DNA from 4 places in the Streptomyces spinoverrucosus genome. Region 4 is predicted to be linked to each of the others. Evidence: riboswitches for the same ligand, from Rfam matches in the RefSeq annotation. Region 4 holds a riboswitch; each other region holds the start of a gene.

Region 1 (7,740 bases), 1.3 Mb from region 4:
GGCCTCCTCGAAGAGCTGACGGCTCAAGTAGAGCCGCGCCTCGGGGGAGTTGATGTGCTTGTACAGCGTCAGCACCAGGTTGTTCGCGACGATCGAGTCGCCGGTCGCGAAGAAGGCCACCAGGCGGCCGATGAGGTGCTGCTCGGCGGGGCTGAGCTTGGCGAGGTCGGCGACGTCCGAGTGGAGGTCGACCTCCTCGACGGTCCAGGTGTTCTTGATGGCGTCCCGGTAGCGCTCGTAGAAGTCCGGGTAGCGCATGGGGCGGAGAGTCAGCTCGAAGCCGGGGTCGAGCAGGTTCTGGTTGCTGGGCATTACTGGCAGGCCTCGCAGGACTCGGGGTTTTCCAGGGAGCAGGCGACCGCGTCTTCGGGTGCCGACTGCTGTACGGGGATGGTGGCTCGGGCCGCGCGGGCGATCCGGGTCGCCGGGCGCGAGCGCAGGTAGTACGTCGTCTTCAGGCCGGACTTCCAGGCGTACGCGTACATCGAGGAGAGCTTGCCGATGGTCGGCGTCTCCAGGAAGAGGTTCAGCGACTGGGCCTGGTCGAGGAACGGGGTGCGTGCGGCCGCCATGTCGATCAGCCCGCGCTGCGGGATCTCCCACGCCGTGCGGTAGAGCGCACGTACGTCCTCGGGGATCCAGGCGAAGTCCTGCACCGAGCCGTTCGCCTCGCGCAGCGCCTCACGGGTGCGGGCGTCCCAGACGCCGAGGGCCTTCAGCTCCTGCACCAGGTAGGAGTTGACCTGGAGGAACTCGCCGGACAGGGTCTCGCGCTTGAACAGGTTCGACACCTGCGGCTCGATGCACTCGTAGACACCGGCGATCGAGGCGATGGTCGCGGTGGGCGCGATGGCCAGCAGCAGGGAGTTGCGCATGCCGACGGAGGCGATCCGCTCGCGCAGGGCGGCCCAGCGCTCCGGCCACGCCGGCTCGACGTCGAAGTGGTCGGGGTGCAGCACGCCCCGGGCGGTACGGGTCTTGTCCCACGCGGGCAGCGGCCCGTTGCGCTCGGCGAGGTCGGCGGACGCCTCGTACGCGGCGAGCATGATGCGCTCGGCGATCCGGGTGGACAGGGCCTTCGCCTGGGGCGAGTCGAAGGGCAGCCGCAGCTTGAAGAAGACGTCCTGCAGGCCCATCGCGCCGAGGCCGACGGGACGCCACCGGGCGTTGGAGCGGCCCGCCTGCTCGGTCGGGTAGAAGTTGATGTCGACCACGCGGTCGAGGAAGGTGACGGCGGTGCGGACGGTGGCGTCCAGCCGCTCCCAGTCGATGTCTTGAGTCGCCGTGTCGACAAAGGCGCCCAGGTTCACCGACCCCAGGTTGCAGACGGCCGTCTCCCCGTCGCTGGTGACCTCCAGGATCTCCGTGCAGAGGTTCGAGGAGTGCACGACGTGGCCCGGCTCGGCGGTCTGGTTGGCGGTCCGGTTGGCGGCGTCCTTGAAGGTCATCCAGCCGTTGCCGGTCTGCGCGAGGGTGCGCATCATCCGGCCGTACAGCTCGCGGGCGGGCAGCGTCTTCTTCGCCAGGCCCCGCGCCTCGGCCTCGCGGTAGGCGGCGTCGAACTCCTCGCCCCACAGGTCGACCAGCTCGGGCACGTCCGACGGCGAGAACAGCGACCACTGCGCGTCCGCGTTCACCCGGCGCATGAACTCGTCCGGGATCCAGTGCGCGAGGTTGAGGTTGTGCGTACGGCGGGCGTCCTCGCCGGTGTTGTCGCGCAGCTCCAGGAACTCCTCGATGTCGGAGTGCCAGGTCTCCAGGTAGACCGCGGCCGCGCCCTTGCGCCGGCCGCCCTGGTTCACGGCGGCGACGGAGGCGTCGAGGGTCTTCAGGAACGGGACGATGCCGTTGGAGTGGCCGTTGGTGCCGCGGATCAGGGAGCCGCGGGAACGGATCCGGGAGTACGAAAGCCCGATGCCGCCGGCGTGCTTGGAGAGCCGGGCCACCTGGTGGTAGCGCTCGTAGAGGGAGTCCAGCTCGTCCTTGGGGGAGTCCAGGAGGTAGCAGGACGACATCTGGGGGTGCCGGGTGCCGGAGTTGAACAGGGTGGGGGAGGAGGGGAGGTAGTCGAGGCGGCTCATGAGCCCGTAGAGCGCGGCGACTTCGTCCACCGACCGGGGGGTGTCGTCCTCGGCGAGGCCGGCGGCGACGCGCAGCATGAAGTGCTGGGGCGTCTCGATGACCCTGCGGGTGATCGGGTGCCGGAGCAGGTAGCGGCTGTGCAGGGTGCGCAGGCCGAAGTAGCCGAAGCGGTCGTCGGCGTTCGGGTCGATCAGGGCGTTCAGGCGGTCGGCGTGCCGGTGTACGAAGTCGGCCGTGCGGTCGGCGATGAGACCCTCCCGGTGCCCCACGGCGACGGACTCGGTGAAGGACGTGACGCCCTGGGAGGCGGCCTCGGCGGCGATGGAGATGGTCAGCAGCCGGGCGGCCAGCCGGGAGTAGGCGGGGTCCTCGGAGATGAGGCCGGCGGCGGCCTCCGTGGCCAGCTCGCGCAGCTCCGCCTCGTCCGCCCGGGCGGAGCGGCCGCGCAGCGCGGCGGCGGCGACCCGGCCGGGGTCGGCGTCGGGGAGGTCGGCGGTCAGCTCGGTCAGGGTCCGCAGCAACGCGGTTCCGGGACCGTCGGTTTCCACTTCCACCGGAGTCGCTTTGGCCGGTTCGGCTGGCGCGATGGTCATGTGGGGCTCTCCCTCGCTCGGCACAGGGGCCTTGCGGAGGGCAGGGGGCAGCACACGAGCGCACGCGGCGTCGCGTCCACCGGCCCATTCCACGAGGCCCGGACGTCGGGCACCCGGACCGGACGGGCCGGGTGCGCTGTCGGCAGGTCCTCGGACTGACTCCTGTGCACGGCGTCTGTGGGAACAGACATGCACAAGTACACCGTTGCGGGACAGTTCCGGATTCGCACCGGATTCCCCTGCGGCGACAGCGAGCATGAGCATACATCTAGTGCCGGGTGCGGAAGGCACCCCCATATGTTGTGTCGCCGATGACTTCAGAGCGTCAACTGGTAGGTGAGAAGCGTGATGTCGTCGAGGTGGGGGATGGGGTTCCAGTCGCGGTCGGGTGTGCGGGTGAAGCCGAGGCGTTCGTAGATGCGGTGGGCTGTGTGCATGGTGCGCTGGGTGGAGAGGACGATGCCGGTGCAGCCGTCGGCGGTGCGTGCGCGGTCGATGCAGGCGCGTACGAGGGCCTCGCCGACGCCTCGGCCGCGGGCCTCCGGCGCTACGGCCAACATGCGGATCTCGGCCTCTCCGAGGCCCGCTATGTCGGCCATGGGGCCGCCGGAGGGGACGAAGGTCACGCCGCCCAGGACGCGTTCGTGCTCGACGGCTACCAGTACCTCTGCGGCGGCCGCCCGCTTCGCTACGTTGTTGAGTTCCCCGAGGTATTCGTCGCTCTCCCCGAAGTCCAGTAGGCCGTCCTGGAGATAGGCCTGGGCCGTGATGTCGCCGAGGGCGTCGTATTCGGTGGGGATGGCGGGGCGGATGACGATGTCCATGGGGGGAGTGTGTACGACAGCGGGCCGCCGTATGGCTCGATGCCGGCGGCCCGCTGCGGGTTGTGGTGGGTTCTCGCGCCCACGCGGCGGAGCCGCATATCGATACAGCCCCGCGCCCCTGAGGGCGTTGTTCTCGCGCTTCTTAGTGGCTTGCCCCAGCCGTTGCCGGGGGAAGCTCCACCTGGACTCCCGGGTCTCCGGCGTCCGCGGTGTAGTCCTCGGGCTTCGTCTCATCGATGCCCTCGGGGGCCTTCGCCGCCCTCAGGACGAAGGTGAGGACCACCGTCACCACCAGGTTGAGGACGAACGCGGTGAGGCCGATGTAGCCGATCTCGCCGATGCCGGGGATCTCCGCCGACGAGCCGCCGAAGTGCTTCTGGGTCGGGGAGGCGACGCCGTACGCCGCGACCGTGCCGTAGATCATGCCGACCGCCCAGCCGGCCAGCAGGGCCCAGCGGTGGAACCAGCGGGTGAACAGGCCGCCGACCAGGGCGGGCATGGTCTGCAGGATCCAGATGCCGCCCAGCAGCTGGAAGTTGATCGCGACCGTCTTGTCCATGCCGAGGACGAAGACGAGGGCGCCGACCTTCACCAGCAGGGACACCATCTTGGAGACCTTGGTCTCCTGTGCGGGCGTGGCGTCCGGCTTCAGGAAGTCCTTGTAGATGTTGCGGGTGAAGAGGTTCGCGGCCGCGATCGACATGATGGCCGCCGGGACCAGCGCGCCGATGCCGATCGCCGCGAACGCGACGCCCGTGAACCAGTCCGGGAACATGTTCTCGAACAGCTGCGGGATCGCCAGCTGGCCGTTCTCCACCTTGATACCGGCCGCGATCGCCATGAAGCCGAGCAGGCCCAGCATGCCCAGCATCAGCGAGTACAGCGGCAGGATCGTGGAGTTGCGGCGGATCACGTCCCGGCTGCGGCTGGAGAGGACCGCCGTCACGCTGTGCGGGTACATGAACAGCGCGAGCGCCGAGCCCAGCGCCAGCGTGGCGTAGGTCCACTGCGAGGCCGCGTTCGGTATGAGTCCGCCCGCACCGGCTGCCTCGTACTTGTCGCTCGCCGCGCTGAAGATGTCGTCGAAGCCGCCCAGCTTGATCGGGATGTAGATGATCGCGACGGCGATGACGATGTAGATCAGCGCGTCCTTCACGAACGCGATCAGGGCCGGTGCCCGCAGACCCGACGAGTAGGTGTACGCGGCCAGCACGCCGAAGGCGATCAGCAGCGGCAGGTCCTTGATGAACCAGTTGGTGTCCTCGCCACCGCCGATGCCCATCACGTCCAGCACGGCCTGGATGCCGACCAGCTGGAGCGCGATGTACGGCATCGTCGCGAGGATGCCGGTGACGGCCACCGCGAGGGAGAGGCCCTTCGAGCCGAAGCGGCCCCGGACGAAGTCCGAGGTGGTGACGTATCCGTGCTTGTGCGAGACGGACCACAGGCGGGGCAGGAAGACGAACATCATCGGGTAGATGAGGATCGTGTACGGCACCGCGAAGAAGCCGGCCGCGCCCGCGGCGTAGATCGCCGCCGGTACGGCGACGAAGGTGTACGCCGTGTAGAGGTCGCCGCCGAGCAGGAACCAGGTGATCCAGGTGCCGAACGACCGGCCGCCCAGGCCCCATTCGTCGAGGCTGTGCTCGTTCTCGGCCTTGCGCCAGCGCGCGGCCAGGAAGCCCATCACCGTGACGGCGACGAAGAAGAGGATGAATACGGCGAGTGCGACGCCGTTCACGCCGTCCTTCATGCTCCGGCACCCCCCTGAGCCTTGCGGGCGCGCTGGTCACGCTGCCACAGCTGGTACGCGATCATGGTGAGCGCCGTGGAGATCACGACCCAGGCCATCTGGTACCAGTAGAAGAACGGAATGCCGATGAAAGTGGGCTCCGTCTTCGCGTACGAGCTCACCCAGAGCATGGACACGAACGGTGCTATCAGGCAGAGGGCGATGATGACGCGCACAGGCGTCACCACCGGCCCTCTGTTCACATCTGGGGCATCTGACATCGGACGGCTCCGTCCCCTCGCTGATCACCTGGTGTAACGCGCAGGCAATCTAGGTCACGGTGTACCGCCACCGGAAGCCCTTGTTCACATACCGGTACCTCAGCAGCAGCGGAAGCCCTGCCGGGGGTCCCTTTCCTGCCGGTCTGTCCGCATCCGCTCGAACTCCCGCCGGGACGGTACCTCCGCCTCCGGGTGGTCCTTGCGGAGATGCGCGACATAGCGGCCGTAAGCCGACTCGTCGGTCAGCTCACGGACGTACCAGCGCACCCCGCTAGTCACCCGGCGCAGCAGTGCTGACGGTCGCACGGCGCTCCTCCTTCTCCTCCCGCGTGGCGAACAGGCCGGCCGGTGCCACCAGCTTCGACTCGACGTACGGCGCCTCGCTGCTCGTGGTGAGCGCGGGCCGGCGCAGGTGCCGGACGCAGATCCGGGCCGCGTCCACGATCACGACGACGATCAGCAGGGCGAGGACGGCGGTCAGGACGCCGTCCACCGTGGAGTTGGTGACGACGGTGTGCATGTCCTCCATGGACTTGGCCGGCGCCAGGACCTCGCCCCGGTCGATGGCGTCCTGGAACACCTGGCGCTGCTTGAAGAAGCCGACCTTGGGGTCGCTGGAGAAGACCTTCTGCCAGCTCGCGGTCAGGGTCACGACCGCGTCCCAGACGAGCGGGACTCCGGTGATCCAGGCCCACTTGAGACGGCCGGACTTGATCAGGAGCGTGGTGCACACCGCCAGTGCCACGGCGGCCAGCAGCTGGTTGGAGATGCCGAAGACCGGGAACAGCTGGTTGATGCCGCCGAGGGGCTCGTGGACGCCGACCCAGAGGAAGTAGCCCCACATACCGCAGACGATCGCGCTGGTGATGATCAGGCCGGGCTTCCAGCTGACGTTCTTGAAGGGCTTGTAGACGTTGCCGAGGGTGTCCTGGAGCATGAACCGGCCCACGCGCGTGCCGGCGTCCAGCGCGGTCAGGATGAACAGCGCCTCGAACATGATCGCGAAGTGGTACCAGAACGCCTTGAGGCCGTCGCCCGTGACAGTGGAGAAGATCTCCGAGACGCCTACCGCGAGCGTGGGCGCGCCGCCGGTGCGGGACAGCAACGTCGACTCCTCGACGCTCGCGGCCGCGGCGGCGAGGTCCGCCGGGGAGATCTGGTAGCCCCAGCCGCTCACCACCTGCGAGGCGTTCTCCACGGTCGTGCCGATGACACCGGCGGGCGCGTTCATCGCGAAGTACAGGCCGGGGTCGATGATGCTGGCCGCGATCAGCGCCATCACCGCGACGGACGACTCCATCAGCATGGAGCCGTAGCCGATCATCCGGACCTGCGTCTCCTTCTGGATCATCTTCGGTGTCGTGCCGGACGAGATGAGCGAGTGGAAGCCGGACAGGGCACCGCAGGCGATGGTGATGAAGACGAAGGGGAAGAGCGAGCCCGCGAAGACCGGGCCGTCGCCGCGCGAGGCGAAGTCGGTGACCGCGTCCATCCTCAGCGTCGGCAGCGTGATGACGACACCGAGGGCGAGCAGCAGGATGGTGCCGATCTTCATGAAGGTGGAGAGGTAGTCGCGGGGCGCGAGCAGCATCCACACCGGCAGGATCGACGCGATGAAGCCGTACGCCACCAGCCAGATGACCAGCGTCGACGGGGCGAGGGTGAAGGCCTCGGCCCAGGACGACTCGGCGACCCAGCGGCCCGCGATCAGCGCGAGCAGCAGCAGGCCGACGCCGATGAACGACACCTCGGCGACCCGGCCCGGCCTCAGAACGCGCAGGTAGAAGCCCATCAGCAGGGCGATCGGGACGGTCATCGCGATGGAGAAGGTGCCCCAGGGGGACTCCGCGAGGGCGTTGACGATGACCAGGGCCAGCACGCCGAGCAGGATGATCATGATGGCGAACGCGGCGAGCAGCGCGGCGGCGCCGCCGAACGGGCCGATCTCCTCCCGGGCCATCTGGCCGAGCGAGCGGCCGTCCCGGCGGGTCGAGAAGAACAGCACCACCATGTCCTGCACGGCGCCCGCGAAGATCACGCCGGCGATGATCCAGATAGTGCCGGGCAGATAGCCCATCTGGGCGGCGAGCACGGGGCCGACCAGCGGTCCTGCGCCGGCGATCGCCGCGAAGTGGTGGCCGAGCAGGACACGGCGGTCGGTGGGGTGGAAGTCGATGCCGTTGTTCAGGCGCTCGGCCGGGGTGGCGCGGGTCTTGTCGGCCTTGAGG
Region 2 (7,740 bases), on a different contig from region 4:
CGTGCCCAGGCGGCGGGCGGCGAGCGCGGGCAACAGGGTGAGGGCGTCGACGAGCAGCGCGCCGGTGAGCTTGATGGCTCCGGCGACGGCCACCGCGACCAGCACGAGCAGCACCAGGGTGAGCCGCTCGACCCGTACGCCGGAGGACAGGGCCAGTTCACGGTCGTACAGCAGCAGGGCGAGATCGCGGCGCCGCCACCAGAACAGGGCCGGGACGACGACGGCCAGGGCGCCGATCACCCACAGGTCGGCGGTGCCCACCGACAGGATCGACCCCCACAGCAGCGCGAACGCGCCCGCCGCGTTGACCCCGGAGACCGCGAGCACGAGCAGTGCGGCCGCGATCGCCAGGCTCATCAACAGGCCCATCGCCCCGGACAGCCCGTCCGGGGTGCGGGCCAGCGGCGCGACACCGGCCCCGGCGAGAGCGCAGGCGAGCAGCGCGCACAGCATCGGGTCGAGGCCGGTCAGCAGACCGACCGCGATACCGAGCAGCGCCACGTGCATCATCGCGAACCGCACCGGCATGATGTCGAGCCCGACGATCACGACACCGATCACGGGCAGGCCCACGGCCGCCAGCAGCAGGGCGACCCCCGCGCGCTGGACCGGGACGAGCTGCAGCAACTGGCCGACGTCGGCCGCGGCCAGGGCGTTCACCGCACCTCCCGCAGACAGCCCGCGGCCATCTCCAGCACCCGGTCGCAACGGTCGGCCAGCGCCCTGTCGTGCGTGACGACCACGACGGTCACCGGCAGGGACAGCAGCACGTCGGCGGCCTCCTCCTGCCCGGCGAAGTCGAGCGCCGCGGTGGGCTCGTCGGCCAGCAGCACCCCGGCGCCGGCGGCCACACAGCCGACCGCCCGTGCCAGGTACATCCGCTGCAACTGGCCCCCGGACAGCGTGTGCAACGGCCGGTCCACCAGGTGTCCCACGCCGAGCTTCGCCGCCGCCTCCACCGCCTCGGCCCGCGCGCCACCACTCGCCAGCAACTCCCCGGCCAGCAGCGGAAACCGGCCGACCGCCGGTTTCTGCGGAATCCACGCGCACACCCGGCGCCGCCACGCCCACTCGGCCGCGCTGCGGGTGTCCCGGCCTCCGACCAGGATCCGGCCGCCGCACTGGCGGTGCAGGCCGAGCACCGCCCGCAGCAGCGTGGTCTTGCCCGAGCCGTTGGTACCGGTCAACGCCACCCGCCGGCCGGCCGCGACGTCGAGGTCGACGTCCCGCACGGCCTCCACACGGCCGTGCCGGCAGGCGACATCGCGCATCACGACGTCCAGTCCGTCCATGCCACCTCCTCACTCCTCCACAGCAGTCGGAAGGAAGGGGCGGCTGGTTCCCGGCGCGTCCTCGCGTGTCCCACCTCACCATCCGAATGCCGGACGCGCCCTCCCCTCCCCCGCGCCGCCGCGTAGGCTGACCCACGCAGCTGGTTCGCCCCGTCAGCCAGGCGGGAGCGTCGTAAGAGGGAACCCGGTGGGAATCCGGGACTGCCCCGCAGCGGTGAGCGGGAACGACCGCCGTCTTACGCACTGGGCCCCGAGGAAATGGGCCTGGGAAGCGACGGCCAGTAGGTGCCTCGTACGACACGAGGCGTGCCCGCGAGTCCGAAGACCTGCCAACTGCCCGCGCGCGACCCCTCGTGCGTGGACATCCCGGTGACCTCGAGGGCGGGTCGGCGTACATACCAGGCGGACGACCGCGCAGCACCTGCTGCCGCGCGACGTGGTTTCCGTCCGGTTCGTCACCCCTTCGCGCTCTCGTCCCCGTCTCCGGGATCTCAGGGATTCATCTCGCGAAGGAGATCTCCGTGACCAGCAAGTCCGCAGCCGCGGCAGCACGGGCCACCGTGTACGGCTACCCCCGCCAGGGACAGAACCGGGAACTGAAGAAGGCGATCGAGGGCTACTGGAAGGGCCGCGTCACCGCCGACGCCCTCCGCACCACCGCCGCCGAGCTCCGCGCCGGCAACTGGCGCCGACTCGCCGAGGCCGGTGTCCACGAGGTGCCGACCGGTGACTTCTCGTACTACGACCACGTGCTCGACACCACCGTCATGGTCGGCGCGATCCCCGAACGGCACCGGGAAGCCGTCGCCGCCGACGCGCTCGACGGCTATTTCGCCATGGCCCGTGGCACCCAGGACGTGGCGCCGCTGGAGATGACCAAGTGGTTCGACACCAACTACCACTACCTCGTGCCGGAGTTGGGCCCGGACACCGTCTTCGCCGCCGACTCCACCAAGCAGGTCGCGGAGCTGAAGGAGGCCCTCGCCCTGGGCCTGACGGCCCGGCCGGTCCTCGTCGGCCCCGTCACCTACCTGCTGCTCGCCAAGCCCGCACCGGGCGTGCCCGCGGACTTCGAACCGCTCACGCTGCTGGACCGGCTGCTGCCCGTGTACGCCGAGGTGCTCGCCGACCTGCGTGCGGCCGGCGCCGAGTGGGTGCAGCTCGACGAGCCCGCCCTCGTCCAGGACCGTACGCCCGCCGAACTGAACGCCGCCGCCCGCGCCTACCGCGACCTCGGCGCGCTGCCCGACCGGCCCAAGCTGCTGGTCGCCTCGTACTTCGACCGGCTCGGTGACGCCCTGCCCGTGCTGGCCAAGTCGCCCGTCGAGGGCCTCGCGCTGGACTTCACCGAGTCGGCCGCCGCCAATCTGGACGCCCTCGCCGCCGTCGGTGGGCTGCCCGGCAAGCGCCTGGTCGCCGGTGTCGTCAACGGCCGCAACATCTGGGTCAACGACCTGTCGGCGTCGCTCACCACCCTCGGCACCCTGCTGGGCCTGGCCGACCGGGTGGACGTGGCCGCCTCCTGCTCCCTCCTCCACGTGCCCCTCGACACCGGCCTGGAACGGGACATCGAGCCGCAGATCCTGCGCTGGCTCGCCTTCGCCCGGCAGAAGACCGCCGAGATCGTCACCCTCGCGCGCGGCCTGGCCCAGGGCACCGACACCATCGCCGCCGAACTGGCCGCGAACCGCGCCGACCTGGCCTCCCGCGCGAGCTCGCCCATCACCCACGACCCGGCCGTCCGGGCCCGCGCCGCCGCCGTCACGGAGGCCGACGCCCGCCGTTCCCAGCCGTACGCCGAGCGGACCGCCGCCCAGCGCTCCCACCTCGGCCTGCCCCTGCTGCCGACCACGACCATCGGCTCGTTCCCGCAGACCGGCGAACTGCGCGCCGCCCGCGCCGACCTGAGGGCGGGGCGGATCGACGACGCCGGCTACGAGGAGCGCATCAGGGCCGAGATCCAGGACGTGATCTCCTTCCAGGAGAAGACCGGCCTCGACGTCCTCGTGCACGGCGAGCCCGAGCGCAACGACATGGTCCAGTACTTCGCCGAGCAGCTCACCGGCTACCTCGCCACCCAGCACGGCTGGGTCCAGTCGTACGGCACCCGGTACGTCCGTCCGCCGATCCTGGCCGGCGACATCTCCCGACCCGAGCCGATGACCGTGCGGTGGACGACGTACGCCCAGTCCCTCACCTCCCGCCCGGTCAAGGGCATGCTCACCGGGCCGGTCACCATGCTCGCCTGGTCCTTCGTGCGCGACGACCAGCCCCTCGGCGACACCGCCCGCCAGGTCGCCCTCGCCCTGCGCGACGAGGTGAACGACCTTGAGGCGGCGGGCACTTCGGTGATCCAGGTCGACGAGCCCGCCCTGCGCGAAACCCTGCCGCTGCGCGCCGCCGACCGCCCCGCGTATCTGGCGTGGGCGACGGAGGCGTTCCGGGTCACCACCGGTGGCGTGCGCCCGGACACCCAGATCCACACCCACATGTGCTACGCCGAGTTCGGCGACATCGTCCGGGCCATCGACGACCTCGACGCCGACGTCATCAGCCTGGAGGCCGCCCGCTCCCACATGCAGGTGGCCCGGGAGCTGGCCGCGCACGGCTACCCGCGCGAGGCCGGGCCCGGCGTGTACGACATCCACTCCCCGCGCGTCCCGAGCGCCGAGGAGGCGGCCGAACTGCTGCGCACGGGGTTGCGGGCGATCCCCGCGGAGCGGCTGTGGGTCAACCCCGACTGCGGGCTGAAGACCCGCGGTTGGCCCGAGACCCGGGCGTCCCTGGAGAACCTGGTCGCCGCGGCCCGCACGGTCCGCGGGGAGTTGTCCGTGTCCTGACCCGGACGAATCCGAAGGAGGGGCCGGGGCGCCGCGAGTGTCCCGGTCCCTCTCCGGGGGCCGACCGAGCCGGTTCAGGTCGCGGTCGCCTCGGCCGCCGCCCGTCCCGCCGCGCGGCCGGAGAACAGGCAGCCGCCGAGGAAGGTGCCCTCCAGTGAGCGGTATCCGTGGACGCCGCCTCCGCCGAAGCCCGCGACCTCGCCGGCCGCGTACAGACCGGGGACCGGGGTGCCGGACGCGTTCAGGACGCGGCCGGACAGGTCGGTCTGGAGGCCGCCGAGGGTCTTGCGGGTGAGGATGTTCAGCCGTACGGCGATCAGCGGTCCGGCGGCGGAGTCCAGGACGCGGTGCGCGGAGGCGGTGCGGCTGAGGGTGTCGCCCGGGTAGGCGAGCGCGTTGCGGATGCCCATGACCTGGACGTCCTTGGTGTACGGGTTGGCGATCTCGCGGTCGCGGGCCTCGATCTGCCGGGTGAGATCGGCAAGGTCGATCAGGTTCTTTCCCGTCAGCCTGTTCATGCCCGCCACCAGTTCCGGCAGCGTCTCGGCGACGACGAAGTCCTCGCCCCTCTCCTTGAACCGCTCGATCGGCTCCGGGGTCTGCCAGATCCGCGACAACAGCTTCCAGACGTTCTTCTCGGTCAGGTCGGGGTTCTGTTCGGAACCGGAGAGGGCGAACTCCTTCGCGATGATCTTCTGCGTGGTGACGAACCAGGAGTAGTCGTATCCGGTGTCGGTGATCGACTTCAGGGTGTGGAGTGTGTCGTATCCCGGGATGTCGGGGCTGGAGAAGCGCTTGCCGGTGGCGTCGAACCACATGGAGGACGGGCCGGGCAGGATGCGGATGCCGTGGCCGGGCCAGATCGGGTCGTAGTTCCTGAGGCCCTCGGTGTAGTGCCACATGCGGTCGGGATTGACGATCCGTCCGCCCGCCTGCTCAGTGATGGCGAGCATCCGGCCGTCCACGTGCGCGGGTACTCCGGTGACCATGGACTTCGGCGGGGTGCCGAGGCGGGCGGGCCAGTTCCGGCGGACGAGGTCGTGGTTGGCGCCGATGCCTCCGGAGGTGACGATCACGACGGGTGCGCGGAGTTCGAAGTCGCCGATCACGGTGCGGGAACTCGGCTTGCCGCGGGCGGCGTCGCTCGGCTCCAGGACCGCGCCCCGCACACCGGTGACGGTGCCGCCCGTGACCACCAACTCGTCCACTCGGTGACGGAATTCGAAGGTCACCAGCCCGTCCTCGACGGCCGCCCGCACCTTCTTCTCGAACGGCTCCACCACGGCCGGGCCCGTGCCCCAGGTGACGTGGAAGCGCGGCACCGAGTTGCCGTGCCCGTCCGCCAGGCCGCCGCCCCGCTCGGCCCAGCCGACGATCGGGAACCACTGCACGCCGAGCCCCGCCAGCCAGGACCGCTTCTCCCCGGCGGCGAAGTCCACGTACGCCTCCGCCCACTTGTACGCCCAGTAGTCCTGGCCCGACGGGTCGTCGGTCCCGCGGTCGAATCCGGCCGTACCCAGCCAGTCCTGCCAGGCGAGTTCGCGGGAGTCCTTGATGCCCATGAGCCGCTGCTCGTGGGAGTCGACGAAGAACAGGCCGCCGAAGGACCAGAACGCCTGGCCGCCCAGACTGGCCTCGGGTTCCTGGTCGAGCAGCAGTACCTTGCGTCCCGCGGCGGCCAGTTCGGCCGTGGCGACGAGTCCGGCGAGACCGTGTCCGACGACGATGGCGTCCGCGTCCGACGACGCGGCCGAGGCGGCGTACGCCGGGAGGGGAGCCTGGGCGAGGGCGGCACCGGCGAGCACGCCTCCTGCCACGGTGAGGGCATGGCGGCGGGTGATCGCGGCAGGGACGGACGAGTGCTCCATGGGCTGCCTTCCAAGGGGTGAGGAGGGGCCGCAGAGGTGGGGGGTGCTGCTGCGCGAACTGGGGTTACCGACGGTAGCCGTTACCGACGGTAGCTCAGGAGGCCGGTGGGCCGCCAGAGTCCAGCGCCGCCAACTCCCTCTCCCGGGGCTCCCCTTCGCCCTACCGCCCGGCAGCCGCGCCGTCCGCGCTTCGGAAACGGCGCCGGTAGCGCAGGTGGAGCAGCAGGGCGTACAGCGCGGCGAACGCCGTCCAGGCCAGGTAGAGGCCGGGCAGGCCGAGGCCCAGATGGACGCCTAGGAGCCAGCCGAGCGGGATGAGGAGCGTGTAGTCGGAGGTGACGGAGGCGGTCATGACGGACCGGGTGTCCCCCGCGGCCCGCAGCAGCGCGCCACGGGTCATCGCGAGCACCATCGGCGCCATGCTCAGCAGTGCCAGGGGCGTGGCGTGCCAAGCGAGTTCGGCGACTGCCGGGTCCTCGGTGACCAGGCCGATCAGCGGTCGACCGAGGGCGAGGGCAGCCGCCGACGGCAGGGCGAGCATGAGCAGCAGCAGCCTCGTGCCGGCGCGGTGCCAGGCATCGGCACGGTCGTGGTCGCCCCGGCCGAGTTCCTGCCCGGCCAGGACCATCACCGCGGATGCTCCGGAGGCCAGGACGGTGAAGACCACGAGGAGCAGGTTGTCCACGATGCGGTACGCCGCCAGCTCGTGCGTGCCCATCCGCGCGGCGAAACCGGCGAGCAGGGCCTCGTTGACATAGCCGATGCCCAGGGTGCTCATCTCCGGCCAGCCGATCCGCCACAGGCCGCGGGTGATGTCCTTCGTGCTCCCGGCGGGTTCACCGGTCGCCCGGAGCAGCCGCGTCCGGCAGTACAGCAGCAGATAGCCGGTGCCTGCGGCGGTGGCCACCAGCGTGGCGACGGCGGCGCCGGTGACGCCGAGCCCGGCCCGGAAGATCAGCAGCAGGCCGAGCGGCAGGTTCACCGCGTTGACCAGCAGCGCGGTGTACATGGAGACCCGGGTGGCGCCGATCCCGGCGCAGGCGCCCTGCAAGGTGAAGGAGACGGCGGCGACGGGCACGGCCCAGGCGAGCACGCGCAGGTAGGCGGTGCCGGACCCGATCAGGTCCTGCGGCGCGCCGAGCACGGTCAGCACCGGTGTGGCCACGGCGTACAGGAGCGCCCCGACGGCGACGCCGGCGGCGAGTGCGGTGATCAGGCCGACCCGGACCACCCGGGTGACCTCCTCGGGGCGTCCCGCACCGTGGCGTTGCGCGACCTGCACCTGGACTGCGGTCGCCCAGCCGCGTACGACGATGAGCGCCACCAGGTACACCGGCGCGGCCAGCGCGAACGCGCTCAGGGCGTCGGTGGACAGCCGGGCGAGCATGACCGTGTCCACGATGTTCAGGACGATCTGTGTGAGCCCGGCGATCAGCAGCGGGTACGCCAGCCTCCAGACGGCCCGGAGGGCCGGCCGGTCCCGGTCCGCACCGGCGGGGTCGCTCACCGATGGGTCGGTGGTGGAAGGGTCGGTCACAGCGCGGCCTGGGCGGCTTCCAGGAGTTCGATGTCGCGGTCGAGCAGGATCAGGGTGTCCACGCGCGAGTCCTTCCAGGCGAGGATGCGGTCGATGATCGCCGGAAGGGGCCCGACGAGGGCGGCTTGGTCGAGCAGTGTGTCGGGCACCGCCGCGACGGCCTCGCTCCTGCGGCCGTCGGCGAGCAACGTCCGTATGTCGCG
Region 3 (7,740 bases), 5.5 Mb from region 4:
CACCCTCGCCCCCGACTCCGACCCGCCCATGTGGGTCATCCTCTCCGCGGGCGTTGCCATCGCGCTCGGCACCTACCTCGGCGGCTGGCGCATCATCCGCACCATGGGCAAGGGCCTGACCGACCTGCAGCCGCAGCAGGGCTTCGCCGCGCAGACCAGCGCCGCGACCGTCATCCTGGCCTCCACCCACCTCGGCTTCTCCCTGTCCACCACGCACTCGGTCTCCGGCGCGGTGATGGGCGCGGGCCTGGGCCGCAAGGGCGGGGTGGTCCGCTGGTCGACGGCGACCCGGATGTTCGTCGCCTGGGGTCTGACGCTCCCGGCCGCCGCGCTGGTCGGCGCGATCGCCGAGTGGGTGACCGGCTTCGGCGCCTGGGGCACCGCGCTCGTCGCCGTCTTCCTGGTCGGCTCCAGCGCCGCGATCTGGAAGATCTCCCGCCGCGAGGTCGTGGACCACACGAACGTCAACGACACGACCGAGGAACCGGCCGGAGTGGTGACGACGGCGATGGCCGCGGTGACGCCGCCTCCGGCCGGTACGCCGGTGGACGGCCTCGCCGTCACGATCCCCGCACAGAAGACGGCCTCGGAGCCGACGCCCTCTCAGACCTCGGTCTGAGCACCCGGTCACTGAAGGAAGCAGCAGCAACATGAAGATCGACTGGGCGGCCCTGGGCTCCGTCTTCGGCGTCAGCCTCGTAGTCACGGTGGCCCTGGTGGGCCTGTTCACCCTCGGCATCGTCGGCCTCTCCCGGCGGGAGAGGGCGTCGACCCGCGGCGGCTCAGCGGCGCTGTCCACCACGGGTGCGTACGTGTGCTTTGCGCTGTGCGCGGCTGCGGTGGCGTACGGAATTTTCCTGATCATGGCCTGAGACCGGAAGCCTCACGGCCGTCTCTGTTCACCTCTGCTCAGCCCTGACAACTTCAGAATCAACCCCCGTAGGCGCTTTGTAATGCTTGCGGGGGTTTTATCCGCATTCGGAGCAGCGCAGCGACCTTGCCGGGAAGTTGCTGTCCGACAGTGGCCGCCTGACGAGTCAACGACGACATGTGGCAGGGAGCACCATGGCCAGAGACATCGATCCGAGCCTGAATCGGCGCAGGCTCCGCATCGAGCTGCGCAAAGCCCGCGAGTAAGCCGTGTTCACCTCGGGCGCGCTGATCGCCACCGGTGACGCGGGGCCGAACCTGCGCCGACTCGTGGAGCTCCGTACGACACGTCAGGAGCGCTACCTCGACGGCGACGAGGGGCGGCCCTTCGGTGTTCCGTCAGCAGTTGGACCACCTCAAGACGCTGATGCAGCGGCCCCGGGTGAACCTGCAGGTGCTGCCCTTCTCCGCAGGGGCACACTTCAGCGTGGCCACGTTCATCGTGAGGAGTGTTTCGAGGAAATCAGCAGCATCGCTTGTCACGGTGACCGAATGATCGAGCTGATCGACGCGGTCAAGGAGAGTCTGGACAACAACTGACCCCGGGACGGGACGGCCCGGGCGAGTTCGGGGGTGGACCGATGGCGGTCTTCGGGTTGCGAGAGTGGTGGCGCCGGTTGCGCGCGGCCCGGACCGTTCCGCCGGGTGAGGATCCCGGGGTCCCTCCCGAGTCCGCTCAGCAGGAAGGACCCGTGCCACTCGACGACTGCACCCTGAAGGCCTACGCCATGCAGCGGCCGGAGTGGGTGGACGCTCTGATCCGGGTGGAGAACGCCCGGGTGGACGGGGAGATACGCCTGCTGTCGGTCCGGCTGCTCCTGGGAACGGCGTGCGCCAGTCTGCTGCTGTTCAGCATCGCCGTGGCCGCCAGAGTCGCCCCCGCACTCCCCTTCGGGATCGCGACCCCGCTCACCACGGCGGTGATCGGCGCGACCGGAGCAGCGCTGGTCACCGTGCTCGGCGCCGGACTGGGCAGGGCGCTGCGCCATCGCTCCGGCAGCACGCAGAGCGGCCCCGTCAGTGGTGCGGGGACCTCCGGGGCTGAGCCGACGCCAGGGCCCGGTGCAGAACCCGGAGCCGGTCGCTGACCGGGGTGAGCCCCCACCACAGACCGGCGGCCCCGGCGATGAGCACGGTCAGCGCCAGCCAGACCACGGCACGCGCCTCACCGGCCGGCACCAGCAGCGCGGCCAGGGCGCCGACTCCGACGGCGAGCCCACCCATCACCGTGGCGTACAGCGCCAGCGGCGCGGCCGACGTGATCGAACTCCCCCTTGTGTGCGGCTTCCTCGTCCGCTCCGAGGAAGAACCCTTGGCCCGGTCTCCCATGCGCTTACCTCCCGCCCCCGCACGGATCGTCAAGAACCATCCGCTCCCGGGTCCGCCAGCCCCGACAGAAAACCACACCACGCGGCGTGGCGGAAGGTGAGCACAGCGTCGTGGCGCCCCTTCGAGTCACGCACGAGCACCTCGGTCTCCCCCAGGGCCAGTTCCAGACACTCACCGCCCGTATTGCCGGAATGGCTGCTCCTGATCCACACCCGCCGCCACGACTCACCGCCGATCACACCGACCTCCTTCACCCAAGAGTCAGCGCACCGACACGGCGTCCTCACCGCGACGTCCCCCAGCGCCGTGTCCCGCCACCGCCCGGGGTCCGCCCCAGGGCAACGGAGGCTCGGCCACACCAGGTTCGTCTCCCCGCCACGAATCACCCAATGCCGCTCGCCGGCGCTCTCAGCCTTCGCACTGCCGTTCTCCTGGAGTGTGCCCAGCTTCCCGGCCTGGAAAGAGGCTAGAAGGCGCCGATTCCGACGGCTGACGATATTTCAGCGATGTGGAACTCCGCACACCGCAGCGTCGCAGGTCAACGGCAAGTTGACGGCCGTTCCGGCCCCGTGGTGGACTTCCGGAGCCATGTACGGCGGCAGGAGAGGAAGTCGGTGTGAATCCGGCGCGGTCCCGCCACTGTGACCGGGGAGGTAACTCCCCGGGAGCCAGGAACTCTCGCCGCCGGTCTCGTCGAACCAGGGCGCGGACACCCTGAGTGAGGACATAACGCGATGCTCGGCTGCCCAGTGAGGTCCCGCACCAGGTCTCTGCCCGACCGCACGGCCGGCTGAGCCCCATGCGTGCCGATCGCGTCTTCGCGTACGGCGCCGCCGCCGGCCTCCTCGGCGACCTCCTCCTCGGCGATCCGCGCCGCGGGCATCCGGTCGCCGCGTTCGGGCGGGCCGCCGCCGCCGTGGAACGGGTGTTGTGGCGCGACCACCGCGCTTGGGGTGCGGCGCACACCGCCGTGTGCGCCGGTGGCGCCGTCGCGCTCGGTGCCCTCGCCCGCAGGGTCGTACGGTCCTCCCCCGCCGCCTCCGTCGCCGTCACCGGGCTCGCCACCTGGGCCGTCGTCGGGGGGACTTCACTCGCCCGCGAAGCCCGGGCCATCGGGCATGCCCTGGAGGCCGGGGACGTCGAGGGGGCGCGGGCGCGGCTGCCGCATCTGTGCGGGCGGGATCCGCAGGCCCTCGACGCCGACGGGATCGCCCGCGCCGTGGTCGAGTCGGTCGCCGAGAACACCTCCGACGCGGTGGTGGGGGCGCTGGTGTGGGGGGCCGTCGGTGGAGTGCCCGGCCTCGTCGGGTTCCGAGCCGTGAACACCCTGGACGCCATGGTCGGGCACAAGTCGCCCAAGTACCGGCGGTACGGGTGGGCCTCCGCTCGGCTCGACGACGTCGCCGGGTGGCCGGGGGCTCGGCTGACCGCCGTACTCGCCGCTCTCGCCGGACCGGATCCGCGCGCGGCCGTGCGGGCCTGGCACGACGACGCCGGTCGGCATCCCAGCCCCAACGCCGGGCCCGTGGAGGCGTCGTTCGCGGGCGCGCTGGGGGTGCGGCTCGGCGGCACCCTCTCGTACGGGGGCGGGTCGAGCACCGGCCCCTGCTCAACGGCCGGGGACGTCTGGTCGAAGTCGCCGACATCGATCGGGCCGTACGGCTCTCCCGGCGCGTCGGCTGGCTCGCGCTCGGCGTGTGCGCGGGCGCGCGGATGCTGAGGAAGGGGCGTGCGTCATGAGCGGGGGACTTCTGGTCGCCGGTACCACCTCCGACGCCGGAAAGAGTGTCGTCACCGCCGGGATCTGCCGCTGGCTGGTGCGGCAGGGCGTCAAGGTCGCGCCCTTCAAGGCGCAGAACATGTCGCTCAATTCGTTCGTCACCCGCGAGGGTGCCGAGATCGGGCGGGCGCAGGCCATGCAGGCGCAGGCGTGCCGTGTGGAGCCGACCGCGCTGATGAACCCGGTGCTGCTCAAGCCGGGCGGGGAGCGGAGCAGCCAGGTGGTGCTGCTGGGCAGGCCCGTCGGGGAGATGAGCGCGCGCGGGTACCACGGGGGACGGCAGCAGCGGCTTCTCGGTACCGTGCTCGACTGTCTCGCCGAGTTGCGGGGCACGTATGACGCGGTGATCTGTGAGGGGGCCGGCAGCCCGGCCGAGATCAATCTGCGGCGGACGGACATCGTGAACATGGGGATCGCGCGCAACGCCCGGCTCCCCGTGCTCGTCGTCGGCGACATCGACCGTGGCGGGGTCTTCGCCTCGTTCTTCGGGACCGTCGCCCTGCTGTCGCCGCAGGACCAGGAGTTCGTCGCCGGGTTCCTCGTCAACAAGTTCCGCGGGGATGTCTCCCTGCTGGAGCCGGGGCTGGACATGCTCCGGACGCTCACCGGGCGGCGGACGTACGGTGTGCTGCCGTACCGGCACGGGCTGGGGATCGACGAGGAGGACGGACTGCGCGTCTCGATGCGCGGGGCCGTGCGGGAGTCCGTCGTCGCGCCGCCCGTCGGCGCGGACGTGCTGCGCGTCGCCGTGTGTGCGGTACCGCTGATGTCCAACTTCACGGACGTGGACGCCCTCGCCGCCGAACCCGGTGTCGTGGTGCGGTTCGTGGACCGGCCCGAGGAGCTGGCCGACGCCGATCTCGTGGTGATACCGGGGACGCGCGGGACCGTACGGGCACTGGAGTGGCTGCGGGAGCGGGGGCTCGCGGCGGCCGTCGCCCGCAGGGTCGCCGAGCAACGGCCCGTGCTCGGCATCTGCGGCGGCTTCCAGATCCTCGGCGAGCACATCGAGGACGACGTCGAGAGCCGGCGCGGGCAGGTCGACGGGCTCGGGATCCTGCCCCTGCGCGTGCGGTTCGCCCGGGAGAAGACCCTCGCCCGTCCCGTCGGCGAGGCCCTCGGCGAGCCGGTCGAGGGGTACGAGATCCATCACGGCGTCGCCGACGTCACCGGCGGGGAGCCCTTCCTGGACGGGTGCCGGGTCGGGCAGACCTGGGGCACGCACTGGCACGGCTCGCTGGAGTCGGACGCCTTCCGGCGGGCCTTCCTGCGCGAGGTGGCCGCCGCCGCGGGGCGCCGCTTCGTGCCGGCGCCCGACACTTCCTTCGCCGCGCTGCGCGAGCAGCAGCTCGACCGGCTCGGCGACCTGATCGAACAGCACGCGGACACGGACGCGCTGTGGCGGCTCATCGAGTCCGGCGCGCCGCAAGGACTGCCTTTCATTCCACCGGGAGCGCCCGCATGAGCACTGTGTTGTTGTTGTCGACCGCCGACACCGATCTGCTGGCGGCCCGGGCCTCCGGCGCCTCCTACCGGATCGGCAACCCGACCCGCCTCGACGTCGACAGCGAGCTGCCCGCGCTGGTCGAGGGCGCGGACATCGCCGTCGTACGGCTGCTGGGCGGCAAGCGGGCCTGGGAGGACGGGCTGGCCGGGCTCAAGTCCGCCGGGATTCCCACCGTGTTGCTCGGGGGCGAGGCCGTGCCGGACGCCGAGCTGATGGCGGAGTCGTCCGTGCCCGCCGGTGTCGTGGCGGAGGCCCTGCGCTATCTCGTCGAGGGCGGGCCCGCCAACCTCACCGAACTGGCCCGGTTCCTGTCGGACACCGTGCTGCTGACGGGTGATGGCTTCGACGAGCCGCAGAAGATGCCGGAGTACGGCGTCCACGGCTCACGTCCGCTCGCGGACGGCCGCCCCACCGTCGGCGTGCTCTTCTACCGGGCCCACGAGCTCAGCGGCAACACCGCCTTCGTCGACACCCTGTGCGACGCGATCGAGGCGCGGGGCGCCAACGCCCTGCCCGTGTACTGCGGTTCGCTGCGCGGCGCGGACGCCGGTCTGTACGAGATCCTCGCCAAGGCCGACGCGCTCGTCGCCACCGTCCTGGCCGCCGGCGGCACCCACGCCTCGCAGGCCTCGGCGGGCGGCGACGAGGAGGCCTGGGACATCGGGGCGCTCGCCGAACTCAACGTCCCTGTGCTGCAGGGGCTCTGCCTGACCTCGTCGAGGACCGCCTGGGACGAGTCGGACGCCGCCCTCTCCCCCATGGACGCGGCGATGCAGGTCGCGATCCCGGAGTTCGACGGGCGGCTGATCACCGTGCCGTTCTCCTTCAAGGAGCAGGGGCCGGACGACGTTCCGGTGTACGTCGCCGACCCCGAGCGGGCAGCGCGGGTGGCCGGGATCGCCGTACGGCACGCGCAGTTGAAGCACAAGCCGAACGCGGACAAGAAGATCGCGCTGGTCTTCACCGCGTACCCGACCAAGCACTCGCGCGTCGGCAACGCGGTGGGGCTGGACACGCCCGCTTCGGCGGTACGGGTGCTGGACGCGCTCAAGGCAGCCGGGTACGGCGTCACCGAGTACCCGTCCGGCGGCGACGAGCTGATCCACCGGCTCATCGACGCGGGTGGGCACGATGTCGAGTGGCTCACCGAGGAGCAGTTGGCCGCCGCGCCCGCGCGCGTGCCGCTGGCCGACTACCAGGCGTGGTTCGACAAGCTCGACCCGGGGCTGAAGGACGCCATGGTCGAGGCGTGGGGCGAGCCGCCGGGTTCGCTGTACGTCGACGGGGACGACATCGTGCTCGCCTCCCTCCAGTTCGGGAACGTCGTCGTCATGATCCAGCCGCCGCGCGGCTTCGGCGAGAACCCGATCGCGATCTACCACGACCCCGACATGCCGCCGTCCCACCACTACATGGCGGCCTACCGCTGGCTGGACAACAGCTTCGGAGCCGACGCCGTCGTGCACATGGGCAAGCACGGCACGATGGAGTGGCTGCCGGGCAAGGGGCTGGGGCTCGGCGCGGGTTGCGCGCCCGACGCCGTTCTCGGTGACCTGCCGCTGATCTATCCGTTCATCGTCAACGACCCCGGCGAGGGCACCCAGGCCAAGCGGCGCGGGCACGCGACGGTGGTCGACCACCTGGTCCCGCCGATGGCCCGTGCGGACACCTACGGCGACCTGGCCAAGCTGGAGCAGCTGCTCGACGAGTACGCGCTGGTGTCCGACCTGGACCCGGCGAAGGCGCCGGCGGTCCGCGCGCAGATCTGGACCCTCGTCAAGGCCGCCGAGCTGCACCACGACCTGCATGTGGACGAGCAGCCGGACGACGAAGAGTTCGACGAGTTCGTGATGCACATCGACGGCTATCTGTGCGAGATCAAGGACGTGCAGATCAGGGACGGGCTGCACATCCTGGGCGGCGGTCCGGTCGGTGAGCCGCGCGTCAACCTCGTCCTCGCCGTGCTGCGGGCCTCGCAGGTGTGGGGCGGGCAGGCGAACGCGCTGCCGGGGCTGCGGGCCTCGCTGGCCGCGCACTTCGGGCTCAGCGAGAAGGAGCTGCTGGCCGAGCCGGGCGCGGCCCTGAAGGTGCCGGTCGAGCTGACGGAACTCGTCGAGGGCCCGTCCCGTACGGCCGCCGACGCGATCGATCTGCTGGAGCAGCTGTGCCGGCGGATCGCGGAGGGCATGGAGGC
Region 4 (7,740 bases):
CCGGCCACATCACCCTCACCCGCCCCAAGGCCCTGAACTCCCTCACCCATGACATGGTGCTGCGCATCGCCGAAACGCTGACCGAGTGGGAGCACGACCCGGCCGTCGAGACCGTCGTCATCACCGGCGCGGGCGAGCGCGGCCTGTGCGCGGGCGGCGACATCCGCGCCATCCACGACGACGCCCGCGACGGGGACGGTTCGGCGACGGCGGCCTTCTGGCGCGACGAGTACCACCTCAACGCCCGGATCGCCCGCTATCCCAAGCCATACGTCGCCGTCATGGACGGCATCGTGATGGGCGGCGGCGTCGGAGTCTCCGCGCACGGCGCCTTCCGGGTCGTCACCGAGCGGTCCAGGATCGCCATGCCGGAGACCGGCATCGGCTTCGTCCCGGACGTCGGCGGCACCTATCTGCTCGCCCTCGCGCCCGGCGAGCTCGGCACCCATCTCGCCCTGACGGGCGCCCAGATCGGTGCCGCCGACGCCCTGCTGTGCGGACTCGCCGACCACTACGTGCCGTCCACCGCACTCCCGGGCTTCGTCGACGACCTCGCCGAGAAGCCCGTACGGGAGGCGCTCGCCCGTCACGTACGGCAGGCGCCCCCGGGAGTCCTGGCCGGCCGCCGGGAATGGATCGACGCCTGCTTCTCGGCCGACACCGTCGAGGACATCGTCCAGCGGCTCCTCGCCCAGGGTGACCCGGCCGCCAAGGAGACCGCCGATACCCTGCTCGCCAAGTCGCCGACCGCTCTCAAGGTCACCCTGGCCGCCCTGCGCCGCGCCCGCCGGCTCGGCCCCTTGGAGCGGGTCCTCGACCAGGAGTTCCGCGTGTCGTGCGCGACTCTGACCGCCCCGGACCTGGTGGAGGGCATCCGCGCCCAGGTCATCGACAAGGACCGGGACCCGCACTGGTCGCCGGCGACGCTCGTCGAAGTCACCGACGCGGACGTCGAGCGCTTCTTCACGCCCCTCGGCGAGCGCGAACTGGGCCTCGCCGCCGCATCCGACACCACCGAGGAGGTGGCCTGGTGAGCACGACCGTCGCGTTCATCGGACTCGGACACATGGGCGGCCCGATGGCCGCCAACCTGACCAAGGCCGGCCACCGGCTGCTCGGCCACGACCTCGTCCCCGCGGCGATGGAGAACGCCGCCGGAGCCGGAGTGGAACCGGCCGCGTCCGCGACCGAGGCCGTCGCCGACGCCGACGTGGTCATCAGCATGCTGCCCGCCGGCCGCCACGTCCTGGGTCTCTACGACGACATCCTGGCCGCCGCCCGCCCCGGCACGCTCTTCGTCGACTGTTCCACGATCGACGTCGCCGACGCCCGCACCGCCCACGAACGCGCGGTCGCCGCCGGGATGCGCGCCCTGGACGCACCCGTCTCCGGCGGAGTGGTCGGCGCCGAGGCCGCCACCCTGACCTTCATGGCGGGCGGGGGAGAGGCGGAGTTCGCCGAAGCGCGCCCCTTGCTGGAGGCCATGGGCAAGAAGGCCGTGCACTGCGGCGGGCCGGGCGCCGGACAGGCCGCCAAGATCTGCAACAACATGATCCTCGGCGTCTCCATGATCGCCGTCAGCGAGGCGTTCGTCCTCGGCGAGAGCCTCGGCCTGTCCCACCAGGCCCTGTACGACGTGGCCTCCACGGCCTCCGGGCAGTGCTGGGCCCTCAGCGTCAACTGCCCCGTTCCCGGGCCCGTTCCGGCAAGCCCCGCCAACCGCGAGTACCGGCCCGGGTTCGCCGCGTCCCTGATGGCCAAGGACCTGGGCCTCGCCGCCAACGCGGTGCGCGCGGGGGGCGTCGACGCGGAACTCGGCCTGCGTGCCGCCGAGTTGTACACCGCCTATGCCGAGCGCGTCAGTGACACGGAGGACTTCTCCGGCATCGTACGGACGATCAGGGACCGCAGCGGAGAAGAGAACGGGGACGCGGCATGAGCAATGACGCCGAGAACACCTACGCCACGATCCGCGTCGAACGCAAGGGCCGCACCGCCCTGCTCACTCTCGACCGCCCGAAGGCCCTCAACGCGCTCAACCTCCAGGTGATGGAGGAGGTCGTGGCGGCGACCGAGGCCCTCGACCGGGACCCGGACTGCGGCTGCATCGTGATCACCGGATCGGAGAAGGCGTTCGCGGCCGGGGCCGACATCAAGGAGATGCGGCCGCAGGGGTACATGGACATGTACCTGAGCGACTGGTTCACGGCCTGGGACCGGCTGGGGCAGCTGCGCACGCCGACGGTCGCCGCCGTCTCCGGGTACGCGCTGGGCGGCGGCTGCGAACTGGCCATGCTCTGCGACATCCTGCTCGCCGCCGACACCGCCGTCTTCGGGCAGCCGGAGATCAAGCTCGGTGTCATCCCCGGCATCGGCGGCTCCCAGCGGCTCACCCGCGCGGTCGGCAAGGCCAAGGCCATGGAACTGTGCCTGACCGGGCGCACCATGGACGCCGCCGAGGCCGAGCGCGCGGGCCTGGTCTCCCGGATCGTGCCCGCCGACGAACTGATCGGAGAGGCGCTGAACGTCGCGGAGACGGTGGCGGGCATGTCCCTGCCGGTCGCGATGATGGCCAAGGAGGCGGTGGCACGGTCCTTCGAGACGACCCTGGCGGAGGGCGTCCGCTTCGAACGGCGGCTCTTCCACGCGGTGTTCGCGACTGCGGACCAGAAGGAGGGCATGGGCGCGTTCGTCGACAAGCGGCCGCCCGAGTTCCACCACAGGTAAGCGTCGGGTGAGAGGACGTTCGCTGACGTGAGAGGGCTCGCGGAACCATCCGGGGGCCCTTTCGCGTTCTCCGAGCACCGATGGCGTCCGGCGAGGAGCGGAGGAACCGAGTGGCCAAACGACCCCAGCCGCGCCGCATCACCCTCGGCGGCCACGAGGCGGTCGCCCTCACCGTGGAGGAGTACGAGCAGCTGATCGCCAGCCGTCGGCAGATCGGCGGCCAGAGCGCCCGCGTGCGCGTGCTCGCTCAACAGGCCAAGCAGACCGAGCAGTTCCTTGAGGAGTTGGAGGTGCTGGTCGGGGCTCGACTAGCACGTACGTCCGCCGGTCGGGGTCGATGGCGAGCCGTCCCCCGGCCGGGGGACGGGCCCGTTGGGCGCAGTCACGGCGTTCGCAGATCCGGCAGCCCAGGCCGATGGGCGTCGCGGCGCGGGGGTCGTCCAGGGCAATGCCCTCGGCGTAGACGAGCCGGTGCGCGTGGCGCAGTTCGCAGCCGAGCGCGACGGCGAACTCGGCGCGCGGGGCGTGATGGCCGAACCCGCCCCGGGTGATGGTCCTGGCGACCCAGAAGTACCGCTTACCGTCCGGCATTTCGGCGACCTGCGTCAGGATCCGGCCCGGTGCTGAGAACGCGTGAGCGTGCCGAGGTCGCGGTAGGCGCGCTCGACGGCGTTCAGTTCCGCAGGCGTGCGGTCCTGTACGAAGGCGGGCTCGTCCAGCTGGACCCACTCGGCGCCGGCCGCGCGCAGGTCGGCGAGCACCTCGGCGTACACCGGCAGCAGGCGGTCGAGCAGGGTGAGCGGCTCGAAGTCCGCGGGGACGCCCGGTGCGGGCTTGGCGAGGAGCAGGTAGGTGACGGGGCCGACCAGGACCGGGCGGGCGGTCAGGCCCAGCGCCAGGGCCTCCTTCAGCTCGGCGACTTGCTTTGTCGAGTCGGCCGTGAACACCGAGTCCGGGCCCAACTCGGGCACGAGGTAGTGGTAGTTGGTGTCGAACCACTTGGTCATCTCCAGCGGCGCGACGTCCTGGGTGCCGCGGGCCATGGCGAAGTAGCCGTCAAGGGTGTCGGCCGCCATGGCCGCGCGGTGGCGCTCGGGGATCGCGCCGACCATGACGGTGGTGTCGAGGACGTGGTCGTAGTACGAGAAGTCACCAGTTGGCACTTCGTGGATGCCGGCGTCGGCGAGCTGCAGGTGGCAGGTCTTCGGACTCGCGGGCACGCCCTCGTCGTTCACCGAGGAGGACACCTACTGGCCGTCGCTTCCCAGGCCCGGTACGTCGGACCCAGTGCGTATGACGGCGGTCGTTCCCGCTCACCGCTGCGGGGCAGTCCCGGATTCCCACCGGGTTCCCTCTTGCGACACCCCGCCATGGGGTCCCCCCATGCTTTTGGGCTATGGGGGAGGACGGGGTGAACCAGCTGCTCCGGCCACCCTACGGGGTGTCGTCCCTCGGGCAAGGGAGCCGTCCGGGCTCTGGAAGGTGACACAGAGCACGTCGGAGGCGGAACGCCGAGGGGCGGGAAGCGCCGCACTCGCGCTTCCCGCCCTTCCCAGTCGCGCCGCGCGGGACCCTCACCCCTGCGGCGGTGCGGGCCCCTCAGCCCGCGTCGTACCAGGCCCTCAGCCCTGGTCGTAGGTGTGGAAGCCCCGGCCGGTCTTTCGGCCCAGCAGCCCCGCCTCGACCATCCGCTGGAGCAGCGGGGGAGAAGCGTAGAGGGGTTCCTTGAACTCGTCGTAGAGCGACTCGGCGATGGACGCGACGGTGTCCAGGCCGATCAGGTCGGCGAGTTTCAGCGGGCCCATCGGGTGGGCGCAGCCGAGCTCCATGCCGGTGTCGATGTCGGTGGCGGTGGCGAAGCCGGACTCGGCCATCCGGATCGCCGACAGGAGATACGGGATGAGGAGCGCGTTGACGACGAAGCCCGCCCGGTCCTGGGAACGGATCACCGTCTTGCCGAGGGCCCGGGTGGCGAAGTCCTCCACCGCGGCCGTCGTCGCGGCCGACGTGTGGAGCGAGGTCACGACCTCCACCAGGGGCAGTACGGGCACGGGGTTGAAGAAGTGCAGCCCGACCACTCGGTCCGCGCGGCTCGTAGCCATGCCGAGCCGCATGATCGGCAGGGAGGAGGTGTTGGTGGCGAGCACCGCCTCCGGATCCTCGACGATCTTGTCGAGCGCGGCGAAGATCTCGGTCTTGGCGTCGGCGTTCTCGATCACGGCCTCGACGACGAGCTGCCGGTCGGCGAGGTCGTCCAGGCTGCTGGTGAAGCCGAGCCTGGCGAGGGCGTCACCGGCGGCTTCCTGGGTCAGCTTCCCCCGCCGCACCGCACGGTCCAGGGAACCCGCGATCCGGTCGCGGGCGGCGCGGGCGGCGATGGCATCCGCCTCGCAGACCACGGTGTCGAGCCCGGCCCGTGCGCACACCTCCGCGATGCCGGCGCCCATCTGTCCGCCGCCGACCACGCCGACGCGTCCGATCGCCGCGCTCATGCCGCGGCCTCCGTCCGTCGTACCAGGTGCCGCGTGTAGGCGTCCGGCGTGAAGAACAACGGCAACTCGCCCGTCAGCGCGGTCCGTTCGAAGAGGGCGCGGATGTCGTCGACCGGCGCCCACGGGTACTCGGCGCCGAGCGCGGCGGTCTCGTCGTCGAGGATCTCCTCCACGGTCTCCCGGTCGATGACCCGGTGCCGCAGCCACTGCCAGATCTGCACGCGGGCGATCTCGGCGGTGGCCGCGTCCTCCATCAGCCCGTTGATGGCGACCGCACCCTGCCCGCGCAGCCAGGCGGCGAAGTAGCGCAGCGCGACGGAGACGTTGGTGCGGACCCCCTCCAGGGTGGGCGGGCCGCTGATCCTGCGCACGGACAGCAGGCCGGCCGGGGTCACCTCGACGTCGTCGCGGGTCCGGTCCAGCTGATGGGGGCGTTCGCCGAGGACACCGTCGAAGACCTCGCGGCAGACGGGGACGAGTCCCGGATGGGCGACCCAGGAGCCGTCGAAGCCGTCCTCGGCCTCGCGCTCCTTGTCCAGCCGGACCTTGGCGAGCGCGGCCTCGTTGGCGGCGGGGTCCTTGCCCGGCACCTGGGCCGCCATGCCGCCGATGGCGTGGGCGCCGCGCTTGTGGCAGGTGCGGACGAGGAGTTCGGTGTAGGCCCGCATGAACGGGGCGGACATCGTGACCTTCGCCCGGTCGGGCAGGAGGAAGTCGGTGCGGTGGCCGAAGGTCTTGATCAGGCTGAACAGGTAGTCCCAGCGGCCCGCGTTGAGCCCGGAGCTGTGCTCGCGCAGTTCGTAGAGGATCTCCTCCATCTCGAACGCGGCGGTGATCGTCTCGATGAGGACGGTGGCCCGGATCGTGCCGCGCGGGATGCCGAGCAGCTCCTGGGCGAGGACGAAGACGTCGTTCCAGAGGCGGGCCTCGTAGCGGTTCTCCAGTTTGGGGAGGTAGAAGTACGGGCCGTACCCGGCGTCGATCTGCCGCTGGGCGCAGTGGAAGAAGTACAGGCCGAAGTCGACGAGGGCTGCGGGCACGGGCCGGCCGTCGAACTCCAGGTGCTCCTCGTCGAGGTGCCAGCCACGCGGACGCACGACGATCGTGGCGAGCTGCTCGCCGAGCCGGTACTCCTTGCCCTCCGGCGTGGTGAAGTCGATACGGCGCTCGATGGCGTCGAGCAGGGTGAGCTGACCGCCGATGACGTTGTCCCAGAGGGGCGCGGTGGCGTCCTCGAAGTCCGCCATCCACACCTTGGCGCCGGAGTTGAGCGCGTTGACGGCCATGCGCCGGTCGGGCGGGCCGGTGATCTCCACGCGCCGGTCAGTCAGACCGGGCGCGGGCGGCGCCACCCGCCAGGTCGGGTCGTTGCGTACAGAGGCCGTGACCATGGGGAAGTCGAGAGGCGAGCCCGACGCCAGCCGCAGTACCTGCCGGCGGCGTTCCTTCATCAGGTCCCGCCGACGCGGCTCGAACGCCTCGGCCAGCCGGCCGATGAAGTCCAGGGCGGCGGGGGTGAGGATCTCGTCGTGCCGGTGACCGGGGGCGGCGAGGACGCGGACGTGGTGGGTGAGTGCGGTGGTGGACATCGGGCTCTCCTGAGGGATGGGAGCGGAGGGGGACGGAGACGGTTCGTCCCCCTCCGCTCGGCCGAGGGCCGGCCGGACGGCGAGTGTCCGGCCCGGCGGCCTAGTGGAACTGCTCTTCCTCCGTGGACCCGGCCAGCGCGGTCGTGGAAGAGGCAGGGTTGACGGCCGTCGACACCAGGTCGAAGTAACCCGTGCCGACCTCACGCTGGTGCTTGACGGCGGTGAAGCCGTGGGCCTGGGCGGCGAACTCCCGCTCCTGGAGGTCGACGTAGGCGGTCATGCCGTGCTCGGCGTAGCCCCGGGCGAGGTCGAACATGCCGTGGTTGAGGGAGTGGAAGCCGGCGAGGGTGATGAACTGGAACTTGTAGCCCATGGCGCCGAGTTCGCGCTGGAACTTGGCGATCTGGTCGTCGTCCAGCGCGGCCTTCCAGTTGAAGGAGGGCGAGCAGTTGTACGCCAGCATCTGGTCGGGGTACTGGGCGTGGATCGCCTCGGCGAACTCGCGGGCCTGGGCGAGGTCCGGGGTGCCGGTCTCCACCCAGATCAGATCGGCGTACGGGGCGTAGGCCAGACCACGGGCGATGACCGGCGCCATGCCGTTCCGCACCCGGTAGAAGCCCTCCGCCGTGCGCTCACCGGTCACGAACTCGGCGTCACGCTCGTCGACGTCGGACGTCAGCAGATTCGCGGCCAGCGCGTCCGTGCGGGCGATGATCACCGTCGGTGTGTCGGCGATGTCGGCGGCGAGACGGGCCGCGTTGAGGGTGCGGATGTGCTGCGAGGTCGGCACGAGGACCTTGCCGCCGAGGTGGCCGCACTTCTTCTCGGAGGCCAGCTGGTCCTCGTAGTGGATGCCGGCGGCGCCGGCCGCGATCATGCCCTTGGTCAGCTCGAAGGCGTTCAGCGGGCCGCCGAACCCGGCCTCGGCGTCG

The links. A riboswitch is a leader RNA that binds a small molecule or an ion and turns the genes downstream of it on or off. The one in region 4 is predicted to bind cobalamin.
Positions count from the first base shown of each region.
Region 1: it holds a riboswitch for cobalamin, as region 4 does, so the genes downstream of both, I2W78_RS12310 (ribonucleoside-diphosphate reductase subunit alpha) here and I2W78_RS06920 (5-methyltetrahydropteroyltriglutamate--homocysteine S-methyltransferase) in region 4, are expected to answer to the same signal.
Region 2: it holds a riboswitch for cobalamin, as region 4 does, so the genes downstream of both, metE (5-methyltetrahydropteroyltriglutamate--homocysteine S-methyltransferase) here and I2W78_RS06920 (5-methyltetrahydropteroyltriglutamate--homocysteine S-methyltransferase) in region 4, are expected to answer to the same signal.
Region 3: it holds a riboswitch for cobalamin, as region 4 does, so the genes downstream of both, I2W78_RS31905 (cobalamin biosynthesis protein) here and I2W78_RS06920 (5-methyltetrahydropteroyltriglutamate--homocysteine S-methyltransferase) in region 4, are expected to answer to the same signal.

Region 1 is NZ_JADPZX010000001.1:2,759,098-2,766,837, reverse strand. It holds gene I2W78_RS12315 (ribonucleotide-diphosphate reductase subunit beta) at 1-312, opposite strand, end outside; gene I2W78_RS12310 (ribonucleoside-diphosphate reductase subunit alpha) at 312-2,675, opposite strand; cobalamin riboswitch at 2,800-2,939, opposite strand; gene I2W78_RS12305 (GNAT family N-acetyltransferase) at 2,993-3,499, opposite strand; gene mctP (monocarboxylate uptake permease MctP) at 3,642-5,252, opposite strand; gene I2W78_RS12295 (DUF3311 domain-containing protein) at 5,249-5,512, opposite strand; gene I2W78_RS12290 (YbdD/YjiX family protein) at 5,612-5,818, opposite strand; gene I2W78_RS12285 (carbon starvation CstA family protein) at 5,784-7,740, opposite strand, start outside.
Region 2 is NZ_JADPZX010000002.1:7,077-14,816, forward strand. It holds gene I2W78_RS35495 (metal ABC transporter permease) at 1-660, opposite strand, end outside; gene I2W78_RS35500 (metal ABC transporter ATP-binding protein) at 657-1,292, opposite strand; cobalamin riboswitch at 1,417-1,640, shown strand; gene metE (5-methyltetrahydropteroyltriglutamate--homocysteine S-methyltransferase) at 1,814-4,132, shown strand; gene I2W78_RS35510 (FAD-binding dehydrogenase) at 4,207-6,000, opposite strand; gene I2W78_RS35515 (MATE family efflux transporter) at 6,161-7,507, opposite strand; gene I2W78_RS35520 (LLM class F420-dependent oxidoreductase) at 7,534-7,740, opposite strand, start outside.
Region 3 is NZ_JADPZX010000001.1:7,018,667-7,026,406, reverse strand. It holds gene I2W78_RS31935 (inorganic phosphate transporter) at 1-619, shown strand, start outside; gene I2W78_RS31930 (hypothetical protein) at 651-872, shown strand; gene I2W78_RS40845 (Scr1 family TA system antitoxin-like transcriptional regulator) at 1,262-1,426, shown strand; gene I2W78_RS31920 (hypothetical protein) at 1,623-2,018, shown strand; gene I2W78_RS31915 (hypothetical protein) at 1,948-2,259, opposite strand; gene I2W78_RS41225 (DUF397 domain-containing protein) at 2,289-2,498, opposite strand; cobalamin riboswitch at 2,816-2,956, shown strand; partial or broken gene I2W78_RS31905 (cobalamin biosynthesis protein) at 3,059-3,999, shown strand; gene I2W78_RS31900 (cobyric acid synthase) at 3,996-5,504, shown strand; gene cobN (cobaltochelatase subunit CobN) at 5,501-7,740, shown strand, end outside.
Region 4 is NZ_JADPZX010000001.1:1,505,880-1,513,619, reverse strand. It holds gene I2W78_RS06940 (enoyl-CoA hydratase/isomerase family protein) at 1-1,034, shown strand, start outside; gene mmsB (3-hydroxyisobutyrate dehydrogenase) at 1,004-1,939, shown strand; gene I2W78_RS06930 (enoyl-CoA hydratase) at 1,936-2,727, shown strand; gene I2W78_RS40300 (short-chain fatty acyl-CoA regulator family protein) at 2,896-3,456, opposite strand; partial or broken gene I2W78_RS06920 (5-methyltetrahydropteroyltriglutamate--homocysteine S-methyltransferase) at 3,360-3,917, opposite strand; cobalamin riboswitch at 3,906-4,126, opposite strand; gene I2W78_RS06915 (3-hydroxybutyryl-CoA dehydrogenase) at 4,350-5,219, opposite strand; gene aceB (malate synthase A) at 5,216-6,808, opposite strand; gene aceA (isocitrate lyase) at 6,909-7,740, opposite strand, start outside.